One region of the Candidatus Pantoea multigeneris genome, then DNA from elsewhere that is predicted to be linked to it. Evidence: predicted binding sites of a transcription regulator. Region 1 holds the regulator's gene; each other region holds the start of a gene.
The links. Region 1 encodes sigma-54, which starts transcription at its own class of promoters, with help from an activator protein. Its sites were predicted from a motif close to GTTGGCACANNTTTCGCTNT; they were not measured.
Positions count from the first base shown of each region.

Region 2: the regulator sigma-54 is predicted to act here: its motif matches at 3,500-3,519, upstream of glnK (P-II family nitrogen regulator).
Region 3: the regulator sigma-54 is predicted to act here: its motif matches at 4,243-4,262, upstream of F3J40_RS18260 (gamma-glutamyltransferase family protein).

Region 1 is NZ_VWXF01000005.1:197,459-203,530, forward strand. It holds gene lptC (LPS export ABC transporter periplasmic protein LptC) at 1-431, shown strand, start outside; gene lptA (lipopolysaccharide ABC transporter substrate-binding protein LptA) at 415-966, shown strand; gene lptB (LPS export ABC transporter ATP-binding protein) at 972-1,697, shown strand; gene rpoN (RNA polymerase factor sigma-54) at 1,749-3,182, shown strand; gene hpf (ribosome hibernation promoting factor) at 3,204-3,491, shown strand; gene ptsN (PTS IIA-like nitrogen regulatory protein PtsN) at 3,632-4,111, shown strand; gene rapZ (RNase adapter RapZ) at 4,159-5,013, shown strand; gene npr (PTS phosphocarrier protein NPr) at 5,010-5,282, shown strand; gene mtgA (monofunctional biosynthetic peptidoglycan transglycosylase) at 5,279-6,001, opposite strand.
Region 2 is NZ_VWXF01000008.1:37,740-43,811, forward strand. It holds gene F3J40_RS17450 (MGMT family protein) at 1-51, shown strand, start outside; gene F3J40_RS17455 (YbaY family lipoprotein) at 89-649, opposite strand; gene tesB (acyl-CoA thioesterase II) at 852-1,715, shown strand; gene amtB (ammonium transporter AmtB) at 1,784-3,073, opposite strand; gene glnK (P-II family nitrogen regulator) at 3,108-3,446, opposite strand; gene F3J40_RS17475 (SmdB family multidrug efflux ABC transporter permease/ATP-binding protein) at 3,705-5,480, opposite strand; gene F3J40_RS17480 (SmdA family multidrug ABC transporter permease/ATP-binding protein) at 5,464-6,072, opposite strand, start outside.
Region 3 is NZ_VWXF01000008.1:211,014-217,085, reverse strand. It holds gene puuE (allantoinase PuuE) at 1-573, shown strand, start outside; gene hpxZ (oxalurate catabolism protein HpxZ) at 611-994, opposite strand; gene F3J40_RS18270 (AtzE family amidohydrolase) at 1,049-2,428, opposite strand; gene hpxX (oxalurate catabolism protein HpxX) at 2,419-2,610, opposite strand; gene F3J40_RS18260 (gamma-glutamyltransferase family protein) at 2,623-4,209, opposite strand; gene hpxU (MurR/RpiR family transcriptional regulator HpxU) at 4,342-5,181, shown strand; gene F3J40_RS18250 (transporter substrate-binding domain-containing protein) at 5,373-6,072, shown strand, end outside.

The DNA of each region.
Region 1 (6,072 bases):
GTGCTAACTCAGACTCGGTGGTGTATAACCCGCTGGGCGGCCTGGCTTATCGTTTGGTGTCTGACAAAGCGACCTATTTCTCGCTACAGGAAATCAGCTGGTTCGATAATCCAGTGATGACCACTTACGATGACAACAAAGTGGCGACCTGGTCGGTACGAGCAGATAAAGCCAAGCTGACCAAAGATCGTATGTTGTATCTTTACGGGCACGTCGTGGTGAAATCTCTGACGGCCGATGCACCTCTACAGCGAATTGAAACTGACAGTGCGCAGGTTAACCTCGTCACCCAGGATGTGACATCGGAAAGCCAGGTCACATTGTTTGGCAGCAACTTTAATTCTACCGGTATGAAAATGCGCGGTAACTTACGAACTAAAAATGCCGAGTTGATTGAAAAGGTCAAATCCTCCTATGAAATTCAAAATTAACTACAGCATTAAGCTGTTGATGGTAAGCGCCCTGCTGGCGAGCAGCGTACCGGCACTCGCCCTGACCGGCGACTCGGACAAGCCGGTGAACATCGATTCAATCAACCAGGCGCTGGATCTACAAGGTAACGTTGCCACCTTTACGGGCAACGTGGTCGTCACTCAGGGTTCAATTAAAATCACTGCGGATAAAGTCGTTGTGACACGTCCCGGTGGCGACAGCAAAAAAACCATCGTCGATGCCTGGGGTAATCCCGCGACCTTCTATCAGATGCAGGACAGCGGAAAACCGGTTCAGGGCCACGCCGCCAAGCTCCATTACGAACTGGCCAATGATTTCATTGAGCTGACAGGCAATGCCTTTATCCAGCAGCAAGACAGCAACATCAAAGGCGACCGCATTACTTATCTGGTTAAGCAGCAGAAAATGCAGGCCTACAGTCAAGGCCAGAGCAAACGCGTCACCACAGTGTTGGTACCTTCGCAGCTGCAAGATAAGAACGGTTCATCCAACGGCGCTAAAAAGAGTAACTGATCCTTATGGCAACTTTAGTCGCAGAAAACCTGGCAAAAGCTTATAAAGGCCGCCGTGTGGTCGAAGACGTCAGCCTGCAGGTTAAATCTGGCGAAATCGTCGGCCTGCTCGGCCCTAATGGTGCGGGCAAGACCACAACCTTCTATATGGTTGTCGGTATTGTCCCACGCGATGCCGGACGCATCGTGATTGATGACGAAGATATCAGTATCTTGCCGCTCCACGCGCGTGCGCGTCGTGGCATTGGTTACCTGCCGCAGGAGGCGTCTATTTTCCGCCGCCTCAGCGTGTACGACAACCTGATGGCAGTCCTGCAGATCCGTGATGACTTAACCGAAGAGCAGCGCCAGGATCGCGCCAAAGAGCTAATGGAAGAGTTTCATATCGAGCACCTGCGTGACAGCCTGGGTCAGGCACTGTCCGGTGGGGAACGCCGTAGGGTGGAAATTGCGCGCGCACTGGCGGCAAATCCTAAATTCATCCTGCTGGATGAACCCTTCGCGGGGGTTGACCCGATTTCCGTTATCGACATCAAAAAAATTATCGAACACCTGCGCGACAGTGGCTTAGGCGTACTGATCACTGACCACAACGTGCGTGAAACCCTGGCAGTGTGTGAACGCGCCTACATCGTAAGCCAGGGCCACCTGATTGCCCACGGTACCCCCGCAGAAATCCTGGAAGATGAACAGGTTAAACGGGTTTATTTGGGTGAAGAGTTCAGACTCTGATAAGGTGTTCGTAACAATTGATGTAAGCGTTAAGGAAATCCTGTCGGGACTATGAAGCAAGGTTTGCAACTCAGGCTCAGCCAACAGCTGGCAATGACACCGCAACTGCAGCAGGCGATTCGTCTGCTGCAACTTTCTACGCTTGAACTCCAGCAGGAACTGCAACAAGCTCTGGAGAGCAACCCATTACTGGAGCAGACAGAACAGCACGATGAAGTTGATGCACGTGAGTACGAAGAGAAAGAAGCTCTGGATACCCGCGAAGCGTTAGAGCAGAAAGATATGCCGGAAGAGCTGCCGCTGGATGCCACGTGGGACGAGATTTACACCGCAGGGACTCCCTCTGGCACCGGCACCGACTATCAGGACGATGAACTGCCGATCTACCAGGGTGAAACCACCCAGTCACTGCAAGATTATCTGATGTGGCAGGTAGAGCTTACCCCGTTTAGCGATACCGATCGCGCCATCGCCACCTCGATTGTTGATGCCATTGACCCCACTGGCTATCTGACTGTACCGCTGGAAGACATTTACGACAGCATCGGCGACGAAGAGCTAACCCTGGAAGAAGTCGAAGCGGTGCTTAAACGCGTGCAACGCTTTGACCCGGTGGGTGTTGGTGCACGCGATCTGCGTGACTGTCTGCTGGTACAACTCTCTCAGTTTGCGCCAGAAACCCCGATGTTGTCTGAAGCTCGCTTGATAGTCAGCGAGCATCTGGATCTGCTTGCCAACCATGATTTCCGTAGCCTGATGCGCGTGACCCGGCTTAAAGAGGAGATCCTCAAAGCCGCCATGCTGCTGATTCAGTCTCTTGATCCGCGCCCCGGCCAGTCAATTAATACCGGCGAACCCGAATATGTGATTCCCGATGTGCTGGTGCGCAAAGTGGGCTCACGCTGGAGCGTGGAACTGAATAGCGATAGCCTGCCCCGTCTGCGTATCAATCAACAATATGCCGCCATGAGTGGCAATACGCGCAATGACAGCGACAGCCAGTTTATTCGCAGCAATCTGCAAGAAGCACGCTGGCTGATCAAAAGTCTCGAAAGCCGTAATGATACACTGCTCAAAGTGAGCCGCTGTATCGTTGAGCAGCAGCAGGAGTTCTTTGAACAGGGCGAAGAGTTTATGCGCCCAATGGTACTGGCAGATATTGCTCAGGTGGTCGACATGCACGAATCCACCATTTCACGCGTCACGACGCAAAAGTATCTGCACAGCCCACGCGGCATTTTTGAGCTGAAGTATTTCTTCTCCAGCCATGTGAATACCGAAGGCGGTGGTGAAGCCTCTTCCACCGCCATACGCGCTCTGGTGAAAAAGCTGATCTCAACCGAGAACCCAGCCAAACCCTTGAGCGACAGCAAATTGACCTCCATGTTATCAGAACAGGGGATCATGGTGGCACGTCGTACCGTCGCCAAATACCGCGAGTCTTTGTCTATCCCGCCATCAAACCAGCGTAAACAGCTGGTGTGAAAGAAATGAGAAGGAAGACCTATGCAGCTGAACCTTACTGGGCAGAATGTTGAACTCACACCGGCATTACGTGAGTTCATCAATGAAAAGTTTCCTAAGCTGGAACACTTTTTTGATCATATCAATCAGGCCTATATTGTCCTGAAAGTAGAGAAGGTGAAGCAGGTAGCGGATGCTACACTGCATATAAACGGTGGTGAGATCCATGCCTCTGCCGAGGCGGATGACATGTACGCGGCCATCGACGGGCTCATCGACAAGCTGGCCCGTCAGTTGACTAAACATAAAGACAAACTGAGAAAACACTAACCTTCACCTTTGCCGGGCCGTATCAGCGTGCCCCGATGCAGACTATGGGGCGGATTAACCGCCCCGTTTTGCCATCTGTGCAGAGGCCAGCGGCGCGCTATTGCGTCAGGCTGGCAGGTGAACATGCAAGTGAAACCACAATGAACAACGATCTAACACTGGAACTGAGCGCTGTGCTCACCCCAGACTGTACCCGCAGCAGTGTACACTGCCAAAGTAAAAAACGTGCGCTGGAAATCATCAGCGAACTGGCAGCGAAACAGCTAAATTTGCCTCACCAGACGCTTTTCGAAGCGATTCTGACGCGTGAACGCATGGGCAGTACTGGCATCGGTAATGGTATTGCCATCCCACACGGTAAGCTTGAAGAAGATACCTTGCGCGCGGTGGCGGTCTTTATCAGTCTGGAACAACCCATCGCCTTTGATGCGGTGGATAACCAGCCTGTTGATCTGTTGTTTGCTCTGCTGGTTCCCGCCGATCAGTGCAAAACCCACCTGCACACGCTGTCGCTGGTGGCAAAAAGACTGGCGGATAAAACGGTTTGTCGTCGGTTACGTGCAGCGCAGAGCAATGAAGAACTCTACGCCATAATTACAGAATCACCGGAAGAGCAGTAAGTGCATTTTACCGGCGTGTTTGCCGGTTAATAACGGGAGACAAGGTCATGGTGCTGATGATTGTCAGTGGCCGTTCTGGATCGGGGAAATCGGTGGCGCTGCGCGCCCTCGAAGACATGGGTTTTTACTGTGTTGATAACCTGCCAGTCACACTGCTGCCTGAACTGGCGAATTCGCTGTCCACACGAAATATTTCGGCGGCAGTGAGCATTGATGTACGTAATATGCCGGAATCACCGGAGATTCTGGAAGCCGCACTGGATAATTTGCCAGAAAACTTCTCGCCACAGTTGCTGTTTCTTGATGCCGATCGCAACACATTGATCCGTCGCTATAGCGATACGCGTCGTTTGCACCCCCTTTCCAGTAAGAACTTATCGCTGGAAAGCGCCATTGATGAAGAGAACGATCTCCTGGAGCCGCTGCGATCGCGTGCGGATCTGATTGTCGATACGTCGGAAATGTCGGTGCATGAGCTGGCGGAAATGCTGCGTACACGCCTGTTAGGCAAGCGTGAACGTGAGCTGACCATGGTCTTTGAGTCTTTCGGCTATAAACACGGTATTCCGATTGATGCCGATTACGTGTTTGACGTGCGTTTTTTGCCCAATCCACACTGGGATCCCAAACTACGCCCGATGACCGGTTTAGATCGCCCGGTTGCTGCGTTTCTTGATCGCCATACCGAAGTACATAATTTCATCTACCAGACCCGCAGCTATCTCGAACTGTGGCTTCCGATGCTGGAGACCAACAACCGTAGTTACCTGACGGTGGCGATTGGCTGTACCGGGGGAAAACACCGTTCGGTGTATATTGCTGAGCAACTGGCAGACTACTTCCGCTCGCGGGGCAAGAATGTTCAGTCCCGTCACCGCACGCTGGAAAAACGTAAATCATGACGGTCAAACAAACGGTAGAAATCAGAAACAAACTGGGGATGCACGCACGCCCAGCGATGAAACTCTTTGAGCTGGTTCAGAGCTTTGATGCCGAAGTGCTGCTGCGTAATGAAGCGGGCACAGAAGCCGAAGCCAGCAGCGTCATCGCGCTGTTGATGCTGGACTCCGCGCAGGGCGGCCATATTGAAATCGAAGCCAACGGCCCGCAGGAAACTGAAGCCCTGAAGGCCGTGATTGAGCTGTTCGAAGCAGGTTTCGACGAAGATTAATTCAGCCGGTAACGCTGTAAAAATCCTTCTCCTCCCAGTTGGCGCATCTGGCGCATGATCCACTGCTGGCGCGAACGCGTATAGCCAGAAGGTGCATCAGCACGGAACAAAATAGGGTTAGGGAGTACCGCAGCCAACAGCGCCGCTTCGCTGATGGTTAACCGGCTAGCCGGTTTATGAAAGTAGCGCTGTGCTGCGGCTTCGACACCAAATGTCCCGTTACCAAACTCCGCGATATTCAGATACACCGTCAAAATCCGCTGTTTACTCCACAACGTTTCCAGCCCCACCGTCAAACCCGCCTCCAGACCTTTACGCACCCAGCTACGCCCATCCCACAAAAACAGGTTTTTGGCGGTTTGCTGAGAAAGCGTTGAAGCACCACGCATGCGCCCATCATCACCGTTTTCCAACACAGTGCTGATCGCATCCACATCGAAGCCCCAATGGGTCGGAAATTTTTGATCTTCTGAGGCGATAACGGCCAGTTTCATCCAGGGGGAAATTTCATCATGCCCTACCCAATCTGAGTGGGCCACGTTGTGAAAATTGCCCTGCATCAAAGCAGCGATCTGCCGTTCAGCCATGACGGCCGAAAAGGGTACCGGTAGAAAGCGAAACAGAACCAGCGCGACCACCCACAATCCCAACAGAGCCACCAGGGCCTTAAGCACTCCTCGTTTGATTGCTAGCCACAGATTCCCTTTATACTTAATCATGCTTTTTTTCCTGTACCGGTTCCTGGCGTTAATCAATATTTAGCGGGCTGCACGTTGGCAGCCTGAAAAAC
Region 2 (6,072 bases), on a different contig from region 1:
GTCAGCGATGACGGGAAACTTTCCCTACAGCACTATCGCTGGCAGCCATAAAAAACGCCCCTGCACGGGGCGTTAAACCTTTTACCGATTATTGCAGGCTTGTCGGTGCCGGAATCGATGCTGAAGGGGTGATCATCGTAGGTGAAGTAGAAGGCACACTGGTTACAGCACCTGACTGTGTCGGTATCGCCATCTGCGGAACCGGGACTAACAACAGCTCTGCTTTGGTGCCGCCCTGGTTGATCACAGGCTTCACGCTGTCCGTCACAAATATCATGCGACCTTGAACGGTAATCGCAGCACTCAACAAAATACGCGCGTTAGGCTGGATATCTGAAGGTTTGAACGGCAGGACAAAGCTGAAAGGTGCCTGTTTGCCTCCTGTAAATGCCACCTGCTGAGACAGCACGCGAGAAGGTGCATCCGCGATTGAAGCATCAGACAGCGTCACAGTCAGTACTGCATCCGGTGGCAGGGCCACGCGCTGACGAATATAGACGCTACCACTCACGTTGGGTTGTGCAATAGTGGAAGGTTGCCCCGCTACCGTCGAGCCCAGCGTTGGGGTCGGCACTGGTTTGCTTTTGTCGGCGCAGCCAGCAATCGCCGCCACGATAATAACCCCACTCATCACTTGCCAGAGTTTCATTGATGTCGTCTCCTTATGAACCAAATGAGCATTACCAGCGAATGTTAAAATGCAGCGCTTCACTCGCTGTATGTGATTAATTCTGGCACAACAATCCCTGTTCTGCCTGTAAGCCGAATCTGAGTACGCCCTGACACGGAAGATTGACGGAAACTGGTCTGATCTGAGAGGCTTATCCCATCCCAATCAAGAGGAACTTGCCATGAGTCAGGCACTACAAAATTTACTGGCGCTAATGCAGCTGGAAAAGCTGGAAGAAGGGCTGTTTCGTGGCCAGAGTGAAGACTTAGGATTACGTCAGGTATTTGGGGGACAGGTGGTGGGACAGGCGTTGTATGCCGCCAAACAGATGGTACCGGAAGATCGTATTATCCACTCCTTCCACAGCTACTTTTTGCGCCCTGGCGATAGCCAGAAAGCAATCGTCTATGACGTTGAAACCCTGCGTGATGGTAAAAGCTTTAGCGCACGGCGCGTCAGTGCAATTCAGCACGGTCAGCCGATTTTCTATATGACAGCTTCTTTCCAGTCGCCGGAAAGCGGCTTTGAACACCAGCAGCAAATGCCTCAGGTGCCAGGGCCCGATAATCTGCCCTCGGAACAGGACGCAGCAAGGCAGATCCAACATTTGATCCCGCCTAAAGTGCGTGAAAAGTTCCTCGCAGAACGGCCGCTGGAGATAAGACCGGTACAGCTCTATAACCCACTCAAAGGCCATGTTGCTGAAGGCGCACGTCAGCTCTGGATCCGCGCCAATGGTAGCTTGCCGGAAGATCGACGTATCCATCAGTATCTGTTGGGCTACGCTTCCGACCTTAACTTCCTACCGGTGGCGCTGCAACCACACGGCAAAGGCTTCCTCGAACGGGATATGCAAGTGGCGACCATCGACCACTCCATGTGGTTCCATCGTCCCTTTAATCTCAATGAATGGCTGCTGTATAGCATCACTAGCCCTTCTGCTTCTGGTGCGCGTGGGTTTGTACGAGGCGAGTTTTATAACCAGCAGGGAGAGTTGGTGGCTTCTACGGTGCAGGAAGGCGTTATGCGCCAACGGGAAGAGTAAAAAAAATGGGGGGCGTTATCGCCCCCTCGGTTTTTATTTTAGCGCACTGCATTTCCCATCCACGGCACTTACTGGTTGTAAGCGTTCTCGCCGTGGCTGTTAACATCCAGACCTTCGCGTTCCTGATCTTCTGGTACACGCAGGCCTACAATCATATCGGCAACTTTAAAGCTGATGAATGCAACGACAGCAGACCAGACGATGGTCACACCACAGCTGAACAACTGCACCCAGACCTGATGGCTCATCGTCACACCTTCCGCGTAGCCAACGCCACCCAGTGAAGAAGAGGCAAAGATACCGGTCATTACGCAACCCATGATGCCGCAGACGCCGTGTACACCGAACACATCACAAGGGTCATCCACGCGCAGCCATTTCTTCAGGGTGGTCACACCCCAGATACCTGCCAGGCCAGCAGCCAGACCGATAATCAGCGCACCGCCTACACCCACATAACCACAAGCCGGGGTAATACCTACCAGACCCGCGATGAAGCCTGAGCTGGCGCCCAGCAGTGAAGGCTTACCACGAACAGCCCACTCGCCGAAGGTCCAGGAGAGCGTTGCACCCGCAGTGGCAACCACAGTATTCAGGAAGGCAAGGCCGGCAATTTCGTTAGCAGAAGAAGCAGAACCGGCGTTGAAGCCAAACCAACCCACATACAGAATCGCTGTACCGGTGAAGACCATTGGCAGGTTGTGAGGTTTGAAGGCTTCTTTACCAAAGCCAGCACGTTTGCCCACCAGGTAGGCACCGACCAAACCAGCAACCGCTGCGTTGATGTGAACTACAGTACCGCCAGCGAAGTCCAGTGCGCCATCCAGCGCCAGGTAACCGCCGCCCCATACCATGTGTGCAATCGGCAGGTAAGCCAGCGTCAGCCACACCGCGACGAAGATCAGCACCGCAGAGAAACGGATACGTTCTGCAATCGAACCCACAATCAGGCCGACAGTAATACAGGCGAAGGAAGCCTGGAACGCCACGTGAATATACTGGTAGAACGTCCCCATCAGGGATTTCAGTTCAATGTTCTTCAACATCGCCCACTGGAAATCACCGAAGAACGCGTTACCGGTGCTGAATGCCAGCGAGTAGCCATACAGCACCCACAGCACAATCACCAGTGAGAAGGTCACCGCAACCTGAGTCAGCAGAGACAAGACGTTTTTGCCGCGAATTAATCCGCCGTAGAACAGCGCGATCCCTGGAATAGACATAAACAGCACTAACGCAGTGCAAATCATCATAAAAGCGTTATCGGCTTTGTCTGCTACCGCAGGTGCAGCAGCCATCGCGAGCGATGGTGACAATGCAAGGCTGGTAAGGCCTAACTTAGTGAAGACTTTATTCATTTTTTTCATCCCATCACATTTTACTGAGCAGGTTTTACAGTGCGGCTTCGTCATTCTCGCCCGTACGGATACGGATGACGCGTTCCAGTTCGGCAACGAAAATCTTCCCGTCACCAATTTTTCCGGTGTAGGCAGCTTTGCTAATAACATCAACAACTTCGTCCAGTTGGTCATCAGCAATGGCGATATCAATTTTTACTTTAGGCAGGAAATTGACGCTGTATTCCGCACCACGATACAGTTCGGCATGTCCTTTCTGGCGGCCAAATCCTTTAACTTCCGTCACCGTCAGCCCCTGAATACCAATGGAGGACAAAGCTTCACGCACGTCCTCCAGCTTGAACGGTTTGATTACCACGGTAACCAGCTTCATACGATCCCCTCCAGATAGTTAAAATTGTGAGTCACACCGGACACGGTTAAACATAAGCAAACGCCGTGCCATAAATGATAAATGCGGGTATTTTCGGGCCAGGCGAGATGACTTGCGGCCTGGTTTGTGACATGAAACAGCATGAAGCGGGAGGTGGTGGTGAAAGCCCGCACAAAATGCACTGATTTGGTGCTTCAAAAGCCCAAATCAGTGCATCTATACAGAACTGTCTGATATGTGTGGACGAAAAAGGTGCAATTAGCCGGTCGAGGTTAAGGAATTGCTCGTCATCAGCACATCGCCAGCTTGTTGCAACTGATACATTTGCCAGTAGCGCCCCTGCTCGGCGAGGAGTTGATGGTGACTACCCTGCTCAACCACACGACCGCGATGTAGCACTAAAATAGAATCCGCTTCTGTCACTGTCGACAGCCGATGCGCAATCACCACCAGCGTGGTGTGCTCACGTAAACGGCGTAAGGTGTGTTGGATCGCCTGTTCAGTCTCAGAGTCAATGTTGGCGGTGGCTTCATCAAGGATCAGGATTTTTGGCAGGGAGACCAGTACCCGAGCCAGCGCCAGCAGCTGCTTCTGCCCAACAGAAAGGGTATTCCCCTGCTCACCCAGACGGGTATGCAGCCCCTGCGGTAGTGCGCGCGCCAGTTTGGCAAGCTGTACTTGCTCCAGCGCCTGCCAGACCTGGTCTTCCTCAATATCGCGCCCAAGGCGAACATTTTCCAACAACGACTCCGCGAGAACGACCGGGTCTTGTTGCACCATCGCAATACTCTGCCGCAGCGCCTGGTGTGATAAATCGCCAATCGGACGATCGTCCAGCAAAATCTCACCACTCGATGCAGGGTAGTAGCCCATCAGCAGGCTCGCGAGGGTACTTTTACCACTGCCCGTATGCCCCACCAACGCGATGAAATTACGTGAGGGTACGGTAACACTGACGTCACTGAGTACGGTACGATCGTCACGATAGGCAAAATTAAGATGACGGACTTCAATCCGACCGCTGGACAGCGGCTGAATATCGTTGCCATAGCACTGCTGCGCCGCATCTATCAGCTCAAAGACGCGCTCACCAGAGACCACCGCCTGCTGCAACATGGACTGCTGCGTGGTGAGTTCTATCAGTGGCTCGTTTAAACGCCCGAGGTAGGTAATAAACGCATACAGCACGCCAACCTCAAACACGCCGGGTGCATTAAAACTGAACAGCAGCAGCAAGCCGCAGAGGATCACCGCAGAAAACAGACTTAACAGCGGCCGCAGTAAAAAGCCGTCCAGCCGCAGCGTTTGCATGCGCGCCAGGTAGTGTGACTGACTGGCTTCACTCATACGCTCGCCAAAACGCGCCTGTTGGCGGAACTGCTGAATGACGCTCATCCCACTGATTACTTCATTGAAGCCGTTGTTGATCTCCGCGAGATAGCTGCGCACGCGGCGGGCAATGGGGGTGCTGTAACGCTGATAAATCAGCATTACGCTGAAGACCAGCGGGAAAATCGCAATGGCGACCCAGGCCATACGCCAGTCAAGCGTGAACATGGCGACGAGCATCGCCCCGACCAACGCGGCACTGCGCAGCACCGTCGCCACGACCGTCACCCACAGATCGCGAATCACTTCCGTATCATTGGTGACGCGGGCAATAACCTGCCCTACCGGCTGAGTATCGAAAGCGCTAAGCGGCTGGCGCAGTGCCGCATCCATCACTTCACAGCGTAAACGCTGAACGACGCCAATCGCCGCACGGTTAAACAGCAATGACTGGCCGTAATGTAAGCCAGCCGCCAGCAGCTGTAGCAGGATAAACCCCACGACCAGACCGGCGACCATCCCCCATGGCATTTCATGGCGCGCCAGCAGATGGTCAATGAAATAGCTGATCATTGCGGGGCCAGCCACTTCTGCGGCGGCAGCAGTCCACAGCATCAGCATCGCTAACAGCAGTGATTTTCGCCACGGATTGCCATAGGCCAGCAGGCGCTTGAGGGTGGGCCAAATTTTAGTGGGCTTCGCCATATGGCACCTCTTTCGCAGGCAGGTCATCATCCAGAGCCGCTTCTATTTGTTGGTAGCGATGCATATCACGATACCAACCCGGCTGGCTGCTCAGGCTGTGGTGATCGCCACGTTGAGCAACACTGCCTTGTTGCAGTACCAGGATTTCGCTGGCTTCAGTCAACGCAGAGAGGCGGTGGGCGCTGATAATCACGGTTCTACCCCGCCCCCACTGGCGAAGATTGCGTAAAATTTCATGTTCGGTGCGGCCATCAACGGCAGATAACGCATCATCAAGGATCAGGATTTCGGCATTCACCAGCAGCGCGCGCGCAATGGCAATACGCTGTTTCTGTCCACCTGAAAGCATCACCCCCCGTTCCCCCACTTCGGTGTCATAGCCTTGAGGCAGATGCATAATGTCTTCATCGACGCAGGCAAGCTTTGCCACATGGCGAATCTCATCGAGGCTGGCGTGGGGTTTACCCAGCGCAATATTATTGGCGATGCTATCTGAGAACAGGAACGCAGTCTGGCTGACCACGGCCAAACGACTCCGCCAGCTATCAATGCGCAGTTCTGTCAACGGCAGGTTGTGGAAACGAATTTCGCC
Region 3 (6,072 bases), on a different contig from region 1:
GACTATGATGTGGTCAGTCATGGCTGGCGCTGGATCCACTACCAGGGGCTGGACGCGAAAACCGAGCGCCAGCACATGCAGCAGGCGGTAGACGTGTTGATGGATCTGTTTGGCAAAGCGCCGACCGGCTGGTACACCGGACGTGACAGTCCGAATACGCGTCGTCTGGTGGTGGAGCAGGGCGGATTCACCTACGACAGCGACTATTACGGTGATGATTTACCTTTCTGGACCCAGGTGACCTGTCAGGATGGCACGGTAAAACCGCATCTGATCATCCCTTACACGCTGGAGTGCAATGATATGCGCTTCGCCACCCCGCAGGGCTTCAACACCGCTGAGCAGTTTTATACCTATCTGCGTGACAGCTTTGATGTGCTGTATGAAGAGGGGGAGAGTGCGCCGAAGATGATGTCGATTGGTATGCACTGTCGCCTGTTAGGCCGGCCTGGTCGTTTTAAAGCGCTGCAACGCTTCCTCGATCACATTCAGCAGCACGACGATGTGTGGATCTGTACTCGCCAGCAAATCGCCGATCACTGGGTGAAACATCACCCGGCACCTCAGCTGTAGTGTGACCAACAGCCGCACGCGGGTGCGGCTGTCAGCGTTAGCTCATCAGGCTGACTTGCGCGGCAACAATGCGCCAGCCTGCGGGCATTCGTACCCAGGTCTGTTGTTGACGGCCAATTTTGTCTACACCTTCACGCGTAAACTCGGTACTGCACACGGCAAAATCGTGACCAAAAGTGGTGATCACCGTGTTACGGAGCTGGCGATCCAGCCCTTTTGACGGACGTGCCGCGCGAAAAGCACGGATCTCATCGATGCCGTACAGGTTTTCACCTGCACCGAGCCGTACGGTGCGCGCATCGTGCCAGAACAACTCATCCAGCACTTCCACATCATTGGTGACCAGTGCCGTCTCATAACGATAAAAAGCGTCCGTCACCTCAGCCAGTACCGGCGGGTGGTTAATCTGTTCTGATGTCATGTTGCATCCTGTCTGGATTGCCGAAGCCAGCATCCGCTGACTTCGGGCGTGTCATTAATGTGGAAAGGTTAATCCGGCCTGCTCCAGTGCATAGGCGGCACGCAGAGCATCTTCTTCACGGAAGGGGGCTGCGATCAGCTGAATGCCAATCGGCAAGCCACCGGCGGTTTTTAACGGCACGGTGCACACCGGAAGACCGAGGTAAGAGATGGGCTGGGTCAGCATGCCCATACTGGCTTTGGTCGGGAGCTGTTGGCCGTTGACCGCAATGGTCTCCTGGCCGATCAGCGGCGCAGTACAAGGGGTTGCAGGCGCAATCAGTACGTCGAAATGTTCAAACAGCGGCAGCACCTGCTGCTGGAAGTGACGACGGAAACGCTGTGCCTGTACATACCATGCGCCTGGTAGCATCGCACCGGCCAGCAGACGTTCGCGGGAGTTCGGTTCAAAGCGTTCCGGGGACTGGCGCAATGCTGGCAGGTAATGATTTCCGCCTTCAGCCGCCGTCAAAATAAAGGCGGCCGAGCGCGCCAGTTCAGCCTGTGGCAGTGTGAGCTCATCAGCGGCTTGCAGTGCGCCCGCGACGATGTTCAGCGCACTGCGGGCATCATCATCACACCAGGTGGTGAAAAAGCCCCCCAACACCGCGCTACGCAGGCCTTCCTGACCTTGCACCAGTGAATTCAACACCGGCTCAGCATCACGATCGGCCTGGAAGGCATCAGTGGCGTCTCGCCCTTGCAGGCAATCATAGACCAGCGCCAGGTCATCCACCCGACGGGCAAACGGGCCAATATGGTCGAGGCTGGCGACAAAAGGGTGACTGCCGCTGCGTGACAGGCGGCCAAAGGTCGGTTTCAGGCCATAAATACCGCACAGGGAGGCAGGGACGCGAATCGAGCCGTTGGTGTCAGTGCCGAGTGAAAACGTCACCAGCCCAGCCGCAACCGCAGCGGCGGAACCGCCTGAGGAGCCTCCGGCAACGCGTGCTAAATCGTGCGGATTGTGCGTGGCGCCATAATGGCTGTTCTCGGTGGTAAAGCCATACGCGTAGGCATCCATATTCACCATGCCGCTCAGGGTCGCACCGTGGCGCTGTAGCTGCTGCACGGCAAACGCATCTGCGCGTGCGGCAGGGCGATCGCTGAACAGGCTGGCGCCGGCCAGCGTACTGTAGCCGCTGACATCAAACAGATTTTTTACCGCATAGGGTACACCCGCCAGCGCAGGCAGTTGCCCGCCTTCGCGGCGCAGGTCATCAATGCGGCTGGCTTCTTTCAACATGCGTTGGCCGGTGACATCCGTCCAGGCGTTGAGTGCCGGGTTATGCTGCTCAATGGCAGATAGCGTCTGCTCAGCCACTTCATGTGCCGCCAGTTCACCGCTGGCGATAGCCTGCTGTAACTGGCGTAATGACAACTCACTTAATTGCATGGGTTAAACACTCCCGCCACTTCCAGTCGGTCGTCCAGTTTTACCGCCATCAGCGGTGCGGCCAGCCCGGCGATGCGTTCAAACTGCACCCGCAGTTCTGCCCGGCGTGACTCGTCGAGTTCCAGGTCAAGAATCTGTTCCATCTGAGCGATATAGGCGGCCCAGTCTGTCTGCTGTGTCATGTTTATCTCCTTTCAGAAACCGGCGGCACTGCCGTTGCTGCGCGGATCGCTCGCGCCTTCCAGCATGCCGTTAATGTGACGCACAATCGCACCGGCGTGACCGACGGCTTCGCTGTAGTCCGGCAGCAGTTCAACCTCATGACCAAGCTGGCGCAGTTGTTCTACTGTTTCTGGCGCGAAACGGCCCTCCAGCTTCAGCGAATCAGAGCTCTGGCCCCAGGTACGGCCCAGCAGCCAGCGTGGAGCACTTACCGCCTGTTGCAGCGGTACGCCTTGCAATACGTGGCGGGTAAAAATCGCCGCCTGGGTTTGTGGCTGCCCATCGCCCCCCATTGATCCATACACCATCACCCGGCCATCTTTCAGACGGGCGGCAGCAGGATTGAGCGTATGGAACGGCTGTTTACCCGGTGCTAATGCCAGCAAGTGGTGCGGATCGAGGCTAAACGCTGCGCCACGGTTCTGCCAGGTAATCCCGCTATCTGGGATCACCACGCCGCTGCCAAATTCATGATAGATACTTTGAATAAACGACACCGCCAGTCCACTGCTGTCCATCACACCCATCCAGACCGTATCTCCAGGCCCACGTCCGGTGCCCCACGGGCTGGCACGATCGTCATCGATCCCGGCAGCAAAGGTCGCCAGTTGATCGCCATCCAGTATGGCTTGCAGATCTTCTGTGACGTGGCGTGGATCGGTAATGTGTTGATCGCGCAGGCTGAAGGCCTGTTTTGTGGCCTCGACAATGCGGTGTACCGTGTGCGCCTCATCGGCCTCGGCCATCGCGAGGTGATCGGTGATCCCAAGAATAGACAGTGAAACCAGTCCCTGAGTCGGAGGCGCGACATTCCAGATATCGCCCTCGCTGTGTTTCAGATGCAGAGGCTGGGTGCGACGCGCACGCTGCTGCTGTAAATCCTCCAGGGTGATTGGCATACCCAAAGCAGAAAAACCGCGCGCCAGTTGGTGTGCCAGCGGGCCGCGATAGAAACTGGCTAAACCCTCTTCGCTGAGTTGAGACAACGTGCGCGCCAGCGCCGGTTGGGTGAAACGACTGCCTGGGCGCGGCACTTCGCCATCTGGCAGGTAGGTCTCGGCAAAGCCCGGCTGATGCTGGAGTTCAGCACGCTTGCTGGCGGTGGCAGCCGCTTGTGAGGCAGTGACCGGAATCCCGTCGGCAGCGTAACGGATGGCATCACGCAGCAGGCGCGGCAGAGGCAGGCTTCCGCCGCCCAGTTCCTGCGCCAGTTGTAGCGCTTCGTCCCAGCCGCTGACCGTGCCCGCTACGGTTAGCGCGGCTTTTGGCCCACGATGCGGAATGGTGCGCTCACCGTGATAAAAATCCGGGTGGGCCAGCGAGCCTGCGGCCCCGCTGGCGTCAATGGCGATCGGCTCGCCCTGAGGCGGCACCACCAGCCAGAAGCTATCACCGCCCAGCCCATTCATATGCGGGTAGACCACTGCAATGGTGGCGGCAGCGGCGACCATCGCCTCCAGCGCGTTTCCGCCCTCACGCAGTACCGCCAGGGCACTTTCACTGGCGAGATGATGAGGTGTGACCGCCATGCCCAACGGCGCCATATTACTCTGAATCATGATGATCTCTTTTTCATAGGGTGACAGGGTGAGTAAGCAAGAGCTGTTCCAGGTTGATGCAAATGTGCAAGCGGCATCAACCTGGATCAATTTATGCTAGGTTGTGCTGAAACGAAAGTTACAGGAACGGCGATGAAACAACTTGATGAACGGCTGCGCGAGCACTATTCCCAGCTTTCCCCGCAGGAACAGCGGATTGCAGACTTTGTTTTCGACCATTTTGACGACCTGATCAGCTACAACAGTGCTGAGCTGGCGCGTCTGAGCGGGGTTTCCAAGGCGACGGTGAGCCGACTGTTTAAGCGCCTGGGCTATGAGAAGTACAAAGACATGCGCGATGAGCTGCGTATTCTGCGTCAGAGCGGTATGCCGTTAACGGACAACCGAGATGCAGTGCAGGGCAACACGCTGTTAGCACGCCATTACAAACAGGAAATGGCCAACCTGACGCAGTGGATCAATAGCATTGATGCCCGGCAGTTTGCCGAGGTAATCAGCGCGATGGCGCAGGCCAGACGGGTATTTATCATTGGGATGCGCAACGCCTATCCGGTCGCGCTGCACCTGCGCCAGCAGCTGTTGCAGGCGCGCCAGCAGGTACACATTTTGCCGCAGCCCGGCCAGACGCTGGCGGAAGAGTTGGTGGATATTACCCCGGACGATCTGGTGATTGTGATGGCATTCCGTCGCCGCCCACGCCTGATTCGCCCACTGATGCAGCAGTTACAGCAGAGCGAGATCCCGCTGCTGGTGCTGTGTGAACCGCAGGCGCAAAGCGTGTTGAACCTGGCGCGCTGGCAGCTGTGCGCCCCGCTGGACAGCGTTTCGGCCTTTGACAGCTACTCCTCCGCCATGAGCCTGATCAACCTGCTGGCAAATGCACTGCTGCATGAACTTTTAACCGAAGGTCGGCAAAGAATTCACCAGATTGCTCACCTGTATCAGCAGTTGGATGAGCTGGAACAGCGATAACAGGGCGCAATATTGGTGCATTGCACCATTATGATTCACACCACTAAAGCGGGCTTTTGGCCCGTTTTTTTATTTACCGCCAGTAAAACAGGCAACTATTGCACGCTGAGTCATTTGTTTCAGTTGGCACAACAGTTGCAAATGATTTGATCAAGAATCTTTTGTTTCATGTTTATTGACCGGGGTGCATAATGAAAAAAGTCGTGATGGCAGTGATCGGTGCAGCGCTGATGATGGCTCAGACAGGAGCCGCCTTGGCGGACCAGCTACAGGATATTGAAAAACGGGGTGTGATTCGTGTGGCAGTGCCACAAGATTTCCCGCCGTTTGGATCGGTCGGGACCGATCTGCAACCACAGGGTTATGACATCGACACCGCGAAATACATCGCACAGCAGATGAAAGTAAAACTGCAACTGGTGCCGGTCTCCAGCGCTAACCGCGTGCCCTACCTGCAAACCGACAAAGTCGATCTGGTGATCTCCAGCATGGGGAAAAACCCGGAGCGTGAGCGAGTGATTGATTTTACCAACGCCTACGCGCCTTTCTTCCTTGGGGTCTTTGGCCCACAGGGTGAAGCGCTGAAAGATGCCGCTGCGCTGAGTGGAAAAACCATCGGTGTTACGCGTGGTGCGGTGGAAGATATGGTGCTGAGCAGCGTAGCGCCGAAAGATGCCAGCATTAAGCGCTATGAAGATAACAACACCACGCTGTCGGCTTACTTGTCTGGTCAGGTGCAGTATGTGGCGACAGGGAACCTGGTGGTGGCCGCAATTGCACGCCAAAATCCACAGAAAGCGCCAGTAGCGCAGTTCATGCTGAAAGACTCGCCTTGCTACATCGGCCTGAAAAAGAATGAAGATGGACTGAAGACGAAGCTGAATGCGGTGA